DNA from 2 places in the Pseudomonas sp. AG1028 genome. Region 1 is predicted to be linked to the other one. Evidence: predicted binding sites of a transcription regulator. Region 1 holds the regulator's gene; the other holds the start of a gene.

Region 1 (5,656 bases):
CCTGTTCATCAACCTCATCGGCGGCATGGCCATCGGCATGCTGCAGCACGGCCTGAGCTTCGGCGATGCTGGCCGTATCTACACCCTGTTGACCATCGGTGACGGCCTGGTCGCGCAGATCCCCTCGCTGCTGCTGTCCACCGCCGCCGCCATCATGGTGACCCGCGTCTCCAGCGCCGAGGACATGGGCGCCCAGGTCAACCGCCAGATGTTCGCCTCGCCGCGTGCGCTGGCCGTCTCCGCCGCCATCATGATCGCCATGGGCCTGGTGCCCGGCATGCCGCACATGTCGTTCATCAGCCTCGGGCTGGTGGCGGCTGGCGCGGCCTACTGGATCGCCAACAAGCAGCGCAAGGTCAAGGAAGCCGAAGTCATCGAAGTGCAGCGCCAACAGGAGCTGTTGCCGGCCCAGCGCGCCCAGGAGGTCAAGGAACTGGGCTGGGACGACGTGGTGCCAGTGGACATGGTCGGCCTGGAAGTTGGCTACCGGCTGATTCCGCTGGTCGACCGCAATCAGGGTGGCCAGTTGCTGGCGCGCATCAAGGGCGTACGCAAGAAGCTTTCCCAAGAGATGGGGTTTCTGATGCCGTCGGTGCATATCCGCGACAACCTGGATCTACAGCCCAACGCTTATCGCCTGACGCTGATGGGCGTCAGTGTCGCTGAAGCCGAGGTCTACCCGGATCGCGAGCTGGCGATCAACCCCGGTCAGGTGTTCGGCACCCTCAACGGGGTGGCCGCCAGAGATCCGGCGTTCGGACTTGAAGCCGTGTGGATCGATCCGGGTCAGCGCGACCAGGCGCAATCACTCGGCTACACCGTGGTGGACGCTAGCACCGTGGTGGCCACTCACCTCAATCAGATCCTGCACAAGCACGCCCACGAGCTGCTGGGTCACGAGGAGGTCCAGCAATTGATGCAATTGCTGGCGAAAAGCTCGCCCAAGCTCGCCGAAGAGCTGGTGCCCGGGCTGATTTCCCTGTCGACCCTGCTCAAGGTGCTGCAGGCGCTGCTGCAGGAGCAGGTGCCAGTGCGTGACATTCGCACCATCGCTGAAGCCATCGCCAACGTCGCGCCAAGGAGTCAAGATCCCGCCGCCATGGTCGCGGCAGTTCGCGTCGCGCTGTCTCGTGCAATCGTGCAAAACATCGTGGGACTAGAGCCGGAGCTGCCTGTGATCACCCTTGAGCCAAGGTTGGAACAGATATTGCTAAACAGTCTTCAGAAGGCCGGTCAGGGCTCCGAGGATGGCATCCTCCTCGAACCTGGTATGGCGGAGAAGCTGCAGCGTTCCCTGGTGGAAGCAGCGCAGCGTCAGGAGATGCTTGGCAAGCCAGTGATTCTGCTGGCGGCCGGGCCGGTTCGGGGAATGCTCTCGCGTTTCGCCCGGTTGGCCGTCCCGAGCATGCATGTTCTGGCGTACCAGGAAATTCCGGACAACAAGCAGGTCACCATCGTTGCGACGGTGGGGCAGAACTAATCGAGGGTACGGGCCATGCAGGTCAAACGCTTTTTCGCTGCCGATATGCGCCAAGCCATGAAGCTGGTTCGAGATGAGCTGGGCGCCGATGCGACCATCATCGCCAACCGCCGTGTGGCCGGTGGCGTGGAATTGACGGCTGCACTCGATTATCAGGCTCCGCCTGTGCCAGCACGTCAGGCCAACCCGGCGCTGGAAGCCGAGTTGCGCAAGACCCAGTCGAAGATAGCGTCGGCCCATGCCGAGCTGACCATGCGTACCCAGGCCGATGCCGGCAAGGACCGTCAGCTGTTTGGCGCGGCAGCTGCCACGCCGCCTGCCGACAGCCTGGATGCCGTGCTCAAGCGTCAACAGCAGAAGCCGGTTGCGGCGGCAGTCGATCAGTCGGCGCTGGATTCCATGCGCTCCGAGCTGCATGGCCTGCGTGAGCTGATCGAAATGCAGATGGGCTCGATGGCGTGGGGGCAGATGCAGAGCCGCCGCCCGCAGCAGGCCACACTGTGGCGCCGTCTGCAGCGTATGGGCGTACCAGCAGAGCTGTCGCGCGTGTTGCTCGAGCGGGTCGCCTCGATTGCCGATCAGCGCAAAGCCTGGCGCATGGTGCTGGCGCACCTTGCCCATTCGATTCAGACGCCCAAGCAGGAGCCGATGGAAGAGGGCGGCGTGATCGCGCTGGTCGGCCCCGCCGGCATGGGCAAGACCACCACCCTGGCCAAGCTGGCCGCGCGCTACGTTCTCAAGTATGGCGCGGCCAGCATCGCGCTGGTGAGCATGGACAGCTACCGTATCGGCGCTCAGGAACAGCTAAAGACCCTGGGCCGGATTCTTGGCGTCTCGGTGACCCAGGTCGATCCGGGTCAGTCGCTGACCCAGGCGCTCGTACCGCTGGCCCGCAAGCGTGTGGTGCTGATCGACACCGCTGGCCTGCCCGCCAATGATCCGGCGCTGCGCATGCAGCTTGAGGCGCTGGCCAGCCGCGGCGTCAACGCACGCAATTACCTGGTGCTGGCCGCCACTAGCCAGGCGCAGGTTCTCAAGGCGGCCTATCACAGCTACAAGCGCTGTGGGCTGGCGGGCTGCATTCTGAGTAAACTGGATGAGGCTACCAGCATGGGTGAGGTATTGGGGCTGGCTATTGGCCATCGTCTGCCGGTAGCCTACTTGGCAGATGGCCCGCGCATCCCGGATGACGTACACGTGCCGCGCAGCCATCAGTTGGTCAGTCGCGCTGTCGGTCTGCAGGCGCCGGACGAGCCGAGCGAAGACACCATGGCCGATATGTTCGCAGGGCTCTATCAGAACCCTGCCAGACAGGCCGGTTGAACGGATTGAATACGGTGACGCGCTGGTCGTGCTCGCCGCGACAGCGCACAATGGCCCCAGGGCCCACAGTGAAGTCAGAATAAGGTGTGTAGATAACATGGGTATGCATCCCGTACAGGTGATCGCGGTGACTGGCGGCAAAGGCGGCGTTGGCAAGACCAATGTGTCGGTGAACTTGTCGCTGGCACTGGCCGACCTTGGTCGGCGCGTTATGCTCATGGACGCCGACCTGGGCCTTGCCAACGTGGACGTGCTGCTTGGTCTTACCGCCAAGCGCACCCTGGCTGACGTGATCGACGGCGAGTGCGACCTGCGTGATGTGGTGCTGCAGGGGCCTGGCGGCATTCGTATCGTGCCCGCCGCCTCCGGTACTCAAGCGATGGTGCAGCTTACGCCCATGCAGCACGCCGGCCTGATCCAGGCCTTCAGCGACATCAGCGAGAACCTTGACGTGCTCATCGTCGATACCGCTGCCGGTATTGGTGACTCAGTGGTCAGCTTCGTGCGCGCGGCCCAGGAAGTGCTGGTGGTGGTGTGCGACGAACCGACGTCCATTACCGATGCCTACGCGCTGATCAAGCTACTCAATCGCGACCACGGCATGAACCGTTTCCGGGTCCTCGCCAACATGGCGCACAGCCCCCAGGAAGGCCGCAATCTCTTTGCTAAGCTGACTAAAGTGACCGACCGTTTCCTGGACGTCGCGCTGCAATACGTGGGCGCGGTGCCGTACGACGAATCGGTTCGCAAGGCCGTACAGAAACAGCGTGCGGTGTATGAGGCGTTCCCTCGTTCGAAGTGCGCGCTGGCGTTCAAGGCGATTGCCCAGAAGGTCGATGCATGGCCCTTGCCGGCCAACCCGCGTGGCCATCTGGAATTTTTCGTGGAGCGCTTGGTGCAACAACCGACTGCAGACACGGCTGTATGACGACAGCCTCTGGACTCCGAATGTACAGCAAGGCACAAGCACGAGATTCACAGCATCAGTTGATCGAGCGCCACGCGCCGCTGGTAAAACGCATCGCCTACCACCTGCTGGCCCGTCTGCCCGCCAACGTACAGGTCGACGACTTGATCCAGGCCGGCATGATCGGTCTGCTCGAGGCGTCGCGTAAGTACGATGCCGGCAAGGGCGCCAGTTTCGAGACCTTTGCCGGTATCCGCATCCGCGGCGCCATGCTCGATGAGGTACGCAAGGGCGACTGGGCGCCGCGTTCGGTGCACCGCAACAGCCGCATGGTCAGCGATGCAATACGAAAAATTGAGGCCAGAACCGGTCGTGACGCTAAAGATCACGAGGTTGCTGCCGAACTCCAATTGAGTCTCGAAGATTACTACGGCATTCTTGGCGACACTTTGGGCAGCCGCCTGTTCAGTTTCGACGACCTCTTGCAGGAAGGCGATAACGGCGGTCTGCAGGAAGACACGAGTTCCCTGCATCACGGGCCTTCGCATGAACTGGAAGACAGTCGTTTCCAGGCTGCATTGGCCGATGCCATCAGTAATCTGCCGGAACGTGAGCGGCTGGTGTTGTCGCTGTACTACGACGAGGAATTGAACCTCAAGGAAATCGGCGAGGTGCTGGGGGTGAGTGAATCGCGGGTCAGCCAACTGCATAGTCAGTGTGCCGCGCGCTTACGGGCGCGGTTGGGGGAGTGGCGCGCATAGGAATTTGTGCAGGGACTGGAGTTGGTCGAGCCAGCCCTTGTGGTAAATGCAGCACAGCAGGGCGGGGCACACAGTGAACGCAGCAAAGCCGAGCGCAATGGTTTGCGGCGTTCAGCCAGGCCGGTTTCACGATTAATAAGCGCTGCACAAGGTGTAGGCGTTTTAGGACTGTACGGAGGTCGACTTGGACAAGAACATGAAAATCCTCATCGTCGATGATTTCTCGACGATGCGACGGATCATCAAGAACCTCTTGCGTGATCTGGGGTTCACCAATACGGCAGAGGCTGATGACGGGGTAACCGCGCTGCCCATGCTGCAGAGCGGCAATTTCGATTTTCTGGTAACCGACTGGAACATGCCGGGCATGACCGGTATCGATCTGCTGCGCGCCGTGCGTGCCGACGAGCGACTCAAGCAGTTGCCGGTGCTCATGGTGACGGCGGAAGCCAAGCGCGATCAGATCATCGAGGCCGCACAAGCCGGTGTGAATGGCTACGTAGTCAAGCCCTTCACCGCTCAGGTGCTCAAGGAAAAGATCGAAAAAATCTTCGAGCGAGTTAACGGCTGATGTCTGCCGCGAGGTTGTTATGGAACACGATGACTCCAACGAGGTTGACCTCGAGTCGACCCTGAAAAGCAATGCCCGCCAACTGGTCGACAGCCTCGAGCAAGGAAACTTTGGCGAAGCCGTACAGCTGATCAATGAATTGAACAAGGCGCGCGACCGGGGGCTTTACCTCGAAGTCGGCAAGCTCACCCGTGAGCTGCATAACGCTATCGTCAATTTTCAGCTCGATCCCCGGGTGCCCCACGCCAAGGAAATCTCGCAGATTTCCGACGCCACCGAGCGCCTGAACTACGTGGTGACCATGACCGAGCGTGCGGCCAATCGCACCATGGATCTGGTCGAGCAGAGCGCGCCGCTGGTCAATGACCTGAGTAGTGAAGCCGATTCGCTCGCCGAGGACTGGGGCCGCTTCATGCGCCGCGAGATGAGCGCCGAGGCGTTCCGTGAGCTCGCCAAGCGTATCGAGCTGTTTCTGTCGCGCAGCCAGCGCGACACCAGCAAGCTATCGGAGCATTTGAATGACATTCTGCTGGCGCAGGATTTCCAGGATCTGACCGGTCAGGTGATCAAGCGCGTTACGCAATTGGTGACCGAGGTCGAGAGCAATCTACTGA
Region 2 (5,656 bases), on a different contig from region 1:
GATCATTGCGCCGACCAGCACCACGGCCATCGGCCCGCGCTCGGTATCGAACAGGCACACCACACGCTCGTTGCGGGCGAACAGCTCGGGCACGTTTTCCGCGGTGGTCTGGTTCACCGAGAACAGCCGGCCCGGCACGTAGATCATCTCGCGCAGGGTGCCGGCCAGCGGCATGTGCACGCGGTGGTAGTCCTTGGGCGACAGGTACACGGTGGCGAAGTCGCCGCCCATGAAGGGCGCGGCGCGCTCGCTGTCACCACCCAGCAGTTCGGTCACGCTGTAGCTGTGGCCCTTGGCCTGGAATACCCGGCCATGCTCGATGCGGCCCAGCTGGCTGATCGCCCCGTCGGCCGGGCACAGCACCGCGCCGGGGGTATTATCCAGCGGCCGGGCGCCTTCCTTCAGTGCGCGGGTGAAGAAGGCGTTGAAGTGTTCGTAGGCGTTGAGGTCTTCGACCTGCGCTTCGCTCATGTCGACCTGGTACTGCTTGGCGAACCAGCCGATCAGACGGTTCTTGAACCAGGCAGCGCGGCACTGCGCGGCGCAGCCGATCAGGCGCGACAGCAGGTGGTGCGGTATCAGGTGCTGGCTGAGGATAAACAGGCGTTCTTTCATCTTTATTCCTTGGCTGCTCGGCTGTGCAGGCCGGGCACGGTAAGTGGACAGTCAGATCGGCTTCAACGTTCGACTGGTGTATCGGTCAGGTTGCCCCACTCGCCCCAGGAGCCGGCATAAGCCTTGACCCGCGGGTAGCCCAGCGCCTTGGCGACCAGGTAGGTGAAGCCGGAGCGGCGATGGCTCTGGCAGTGGGTGATGATTTCCTTGTCGGCGCTCAGCCCGCGCTGCTCGAGCTGTTCGGCGATGTCCTGGCGGATGCGCAGGGCACGGGCCGGATCCATGCCCGCCGTCCACTCGAAGTGGATGGCGCCGGGAATATGCCCGCCGCGAGCGGCCTGCACCTTCTCGCCGCGGTATTCTTCGGCCGAGCGTGCATCCCAGATGGCCAGGTCGTCGGCGCCCAGGCGGGATTTCAGGTAATCCGCGCTGGCAGTAGGCGCATCGCTGAGGGTCAGCGACACCGGCGTGTGCTTTGGCGCAGGCGCATCCTGGCTCAGCGGCAGGCCTTCGGCTTGCCAGGCCGTCAGGCCGCCATTGAGGAAGTGGTAGCGCGAGTGGCCGATCACATCCAGCAGCCAGATGAAACGGCCGGCCCAGCCGCCACCCTCGTCGTCATACACCACATAGGTGGCCTGTGGGTGATGGCCGAGTTCGCTGAACAGCTGCTCGAGCTGCGCCTTTTCCGGTAGCAGGCCGGGAGCCGATGGAGGGCTGGCCTGGGTGCGTTTGCCGTCGACGAAGCGGGCGCCCGGGATATGCCCGGTTAAGTAGCGTTGCTGGTTGCTCAGGTCGACCAGAATCAGCTCGGGGGCATCCAGGTGTGCGGCGAGGTCTACCGGCTCGATGACCAGCGGCAAATTGTCGAAGGCTGTCATACAGGCCTCGTTGGCTGAGTTAAGCGGGCGATTGTAGCGCAGAAGAATACCGCGAAGCGGCGGCGCTCAGCGCTTACGTTTGCTGAAGGTGTCCAGCGCGCGCTCGATGCACTGCGCGGTCTTGGTGAAGGCCTGCACGCTGGTGTCACTGATCGGCTGGCCGCCCTGGTCGGCAAACAGCAGCATCACCACCCGCTCGTTGCTGGCCAGCGAGCGGATCAGCAGGTGTTCGCTAGGCAGCAAGACTTTCAGGTCGCCTGGCAGCAGGGCAGAGAATTGCGCCATGTTGGCTGGCGTCAGGCGCAGTTGTGCGGGCTTTTCCAGCAGCCGACGCAGCACCTGGCTCTGCGCCGGATCGAGGGTCAGGCCGCCAGCGCTGGGCGTCACCCCAGCGTGCTGCTGCACCTGCAGACGGCTGTGGTTGCGGTCGGCCAGCAGCATCACCACCCGCGACAACCCAGTGGCCTGCAGCGCCTGGCGAGCGCAGGTGGTGAGCTGCTGGACGTTGCTGAAGGCTGAAGGCTGGGCCAGCAGTTGGCTGCACAGCTGCCGCCAATCGATCGCTTGAGGTGACGGGGCAGGCGCCGGCACTGGCTTTGGCTGGAAGTGGCGTGCATCCCAGGGCCACAGCAGCGCCTCGGCGGGGTGCCAGAGGCCGACGGTATCCAGTTGCCGGGCGCTGTGCGCGGCGTTCTGGTGGATCTGCTGCTGCAGCTCGGTCAGTGGCAGCTGCAGGTACAGGCAATTGAGTCCGTGCCAGCGTCGGGTGTGGGGGCCGTTCCAGGCGTTGTGTGCCGACACCGCGATCACATTGGCTAGCAGAATGCTGTTGGCCGGCTGGGTGAGCCAGCGCTGCAGCGTTGGGTTGGCGTCCAGTGCCTGCTGCTGGCGCAGCGGCTCATCGTTGCGTCGGGCAATGTGCAGGGCTCTGCCCAGTAGGCGGCGATCATCAATCAGCAAGCGATAGCCCTGAGAGATCCACGCCGGCAGGCGCCAGCGCTCGGCCAGCGCCAGGCACAGCGCGAACAACGGTATGCCGAGCATGTCGCGCTCGACCTTTACGGGCTGCTCGCCGTCTATCAGTACACGCCGTTCCCAGGCCTCGAACAGGTGGGGGTGAGCGGCCAGCAAGACCCAGACTGGCGATAGGAATAGCAGGCTGCCCCAGTGAATTTCCTGCCACAGACGCGCCAGGCGCGCGGCGAACAGGCCATTGGCCTGGAAAGCGGCGTGCTGGCTGATTAGCTGGATCTGCCGTAGTGGAGCTGGAATATCGGCAAGCGGCCGGGCGGGCAAGCGGGCCAGAAGCTCTTCGGCGCGCTTCAAGCCCAGGCGGGTCAGGGCAGTCTCCAGGCTTTCCGCTGCCTCACCCAGGGCGCTGCCCTTGCTGTTGGCCTCGCGCAGCACGCTGAGCACCAGCGCCGGGCTATCCTGCATCAGGTCGGCGATCTCACGCAGCGAGCGGCGGCTGTCGGCCAATGCGCGGCGTACCTGCAGGTGATGATCGGCCGCGATGGGCAGCAGCTGACCGTCCAGCTGCTTGAGCCAGGCATCGAGGGTGCGCGGTAACGGCGTGCTTGCGACCATGGGGGTGTGCCAAAATGGCTTTTTTTAGACTTAACTGACTATAGTCTGGCGCATCTCTTCCGATAAATAGAAGGGGGTTCGCGCGGTCGCCCTTTCTTATTCACCTGATCAAGTTTTTTCTATGGCCAAAATCATCGGCATCATCGTTGTATTCGCTTGCGTGTTCGGCGGCTTCGTCGCGTCGGGCGGTCATCTCATGGCCCTGGTGCACCCTTTCGAAGTGCTGATCATCGGCGGTGCGGCGCTGGGCGCTTTCCTGCAGGCCAACCCGGGCAGCATGTTCATGACTGTCTTCAAGAAGTCGTTGAAAATGTTCAAGTCGCGCTTCACCCACGATTACTACCTGGAAGTGCTGCGCCTGCTCTATGAGATTCTCAACAAGGCGCGCCGCGAGGGGATGATGGCTATCGAAGCCGACCTCGAAGACCCGGCGGCGAGCCCGATCTTCAGCAAGTACGCGGCGGTGCTGGGCGATGAGCGCATGGTCGCGTTCATCTGCGATTACCTGCGCATTATGTCCTCGGGCAACATGGCGCCCCACGAGCTCGAAGGCCTGTTCGACATGGAACTGGTCGGCCTCAAGGAGGAACTCGAGCACCCGGCCCACGCGGTGGCGAAGATCGCCGACGGCATGCCGGCGATGGGTATCGTCGCCGCGGTACTGGGTATCGTGATCACCATGTCGATTCTCGCCGAGGCGGACAACGCGCAGATCGGTGAGAAGGTCGGTACCGCGCTGGTCGGTACCTTCCTCGGTATTCTCGCCTCTTACGGCTTCTTCGGCCCGCTCTCCGCGGCACTCGAGCACGACGCCAAGGAAGAGCTGAACGTCTATGAGGCCATCAAGGCCGGCCTGGTCGCCTCGGCGTCCGGCATGCCGCCGTCGCTGGCCGTCGAGTTCTCGCGCAAGACCCTGTACCCGGCGCACCGCCCGAGCTTCAGTGAGCTTGAGCAGGCCATGCGCGGGAACTAAGCACCATGGAAAACAACCAGCCGATCATCGTCAAGCGGGTCAAGAAGGTTGCCGGCGGCCACCATGGTGGCGCCTGGAAGATCGCCTTTGCCGACTTCGCCACGGCGATGATGGCCTTCTTCATGGTGATGTGGCTGATGTCCTCGGCCACACCCGAGCAGAAGAAATTGATCTCCGGTTACTTCAAGGACCCCATCGGTTTCTCCGAGAGCGCCAGCCCCTATGTGATCGACCTCGGCGGCTCGCCGACGCCGTCGCCGGATCGCACCCTCAACGAGCAGCCCCAGGAGGCCCCGGGGGACGAAGCGAAAGCCGATCCCAAGGATCCCGCCGAGCTGGACGCCGAGCAGGCCGAAGCCAAGGCCGAGGAAGTCGAGCGCGAGCGCCTGGAGCTGCTGCTGCAGGAGCTGCAGACCAAGGTCGAGCAGGACCCGCAGCTGCAGCGTTTCAAGGATCAGATCCTGTTCGAGATCACCCAGGACGGCCTGCGCATCCAGATCGTCGATGCCGAGAATCGGCCAATGTTCGCCCTCGGCAGCGCGCAGCTGCAGCCGTACTTCGAGGACATCCTGTTCGCCCTCACAGACACCATAAAGACGGTGCCCAACAAGATCAGCATCAGCGGCCATACCGACGCCAAGCCGTTTGCCGGCGCTGGCGGCTTCGGCAACTGGGAGCTGTCGGCCAACCGCGCCAATGCGGCGCGGCGCGTGTTGATCGCGGCGGGCTACGACGATGCCCAGGTGGCGCGCGTGGTCGGCTATGCCTCGTCGGCGCTGTTCGACCGCAACGATCCGTTCAACCCGGTGAACCGGCGCATCGATATCGTGGTGCTGACCAAGAGGGCGCAGCGCAACATCGAAGGCGAGCAGGGCGGTGGCGCGCTGGCGCCGGATCCCGCGCAGGGTTCGCCTTTCGGTGGTACTGGCGCGGGCTCAGGTGCGGCGCCTGCAGCCGAGCCGCTTTCCAGTGATCAGGTGCGAGAGAAGCTGAACATCTTCGAAGATGGCACGTTGAAGCTGGATCAGCCCAAGGAGTGATCGGCTCGCACACCAACGTGTACGAAGCGGATCAATACTCGGGTTCCGGCAAACTGGCCAGAATGTGCCGGTAGCTGTTCATCCGCTGCGGCTGAATCCGCCCATCTTCCAGCGCCTTGAGCAGGGCGCAGCCGGGCTCGCGGTGATGCTTGCAGTCGCGGAAACGGCAATGGCCGAGCAGGTCGGCGAACTCGATAAAGCCCGCCTCCACATCGTCACGGCTGACATGGCCGAGGCCGAACTCGCGAATACCCGGTGAGTCGATCAGCTGGCCGCCGCCGGGGAAGTGGAACAGGCGCGCGGTCGTAGTGGTGTGGGTGCCTTTGCCGGTCAGCTCGGACAGCGCGCCGACGCGGGTGTCGACGCCCGGCAGCAGGCTGTTGACCAGCGACGACTTGCCGACGCCCGACTGGCCCACGAAGACGCTGATGTTGCCGTCGAGCTGCTTCTTGAGCTGCTCCATGCCATCGCCTTCCAGCGCCGAGACTTCCAGCAGCGGATAACCCAGCTGGCGATAGACGCCGAGCAGCGCATTCAGCGCGGTTTCGTTCTGTGCATCGATC

What was found. Region 1 encodes FliA, which starts transcription of late flagellar genes. Its sites were predicted from a motif close to CTAAAGTTTNNNNNNNNNNNGCCGNTAA; they were not measured.
Region 2: the regulator FliA is predicted to act here: its motif matches at 3,119-3,146, upstream of motA (flagellar motor stator protein MotA).

What each region holds. Positions count from the first base shown of each region.
Region 1 is NZ_VIVP01000014.1:45,701-51,356, reverse strand. It holds gene flhA (flagellar biosynthesis protein FlhA) at 1-1,480, shown strand, start outside; gene flhF (flagellar biosynthesis protein FlhF) at 1,496-2,803, shown strand; gene fleN (flagellar synthesis regulator FleN) at 2,901-3,731, shown strand; gene fliA (RNA polymerase sigma factor FliA) at 3,728-4,471, shown strand; gene FB481_RS21365 (chemotaxis response regulator CheY) at 4,668-5,042, shown strand; gene FB481_RS21360 (protein phosphatase CheZ) at 5,062-5,656, shown strand, end outside.
Region 2 is NZ_VIVP01000011.1:66,399-72,054, reverse strand. It holds gene asd (archaetidylserine decarboxylase) at 1-621, opposite strand, end outside; gene FB481_RS18610 (rhodanese-like domain-containing protein) at 678-1,493, opposite strand; gene FB481_RS18605 (HDOD domain-containing protein) at 1,560-3,080, opposite strand; gene motA (flagellar motor stator protein MotA) at 3,202-4,053, shown strand; gene motB (flagellar motor protein MotB) at 4,059-5,093, shown strand; gene rsgA (small ribosomal subunit biogenesis GTPase RsgA) at 5,125-5,656, opposite strand, start outside.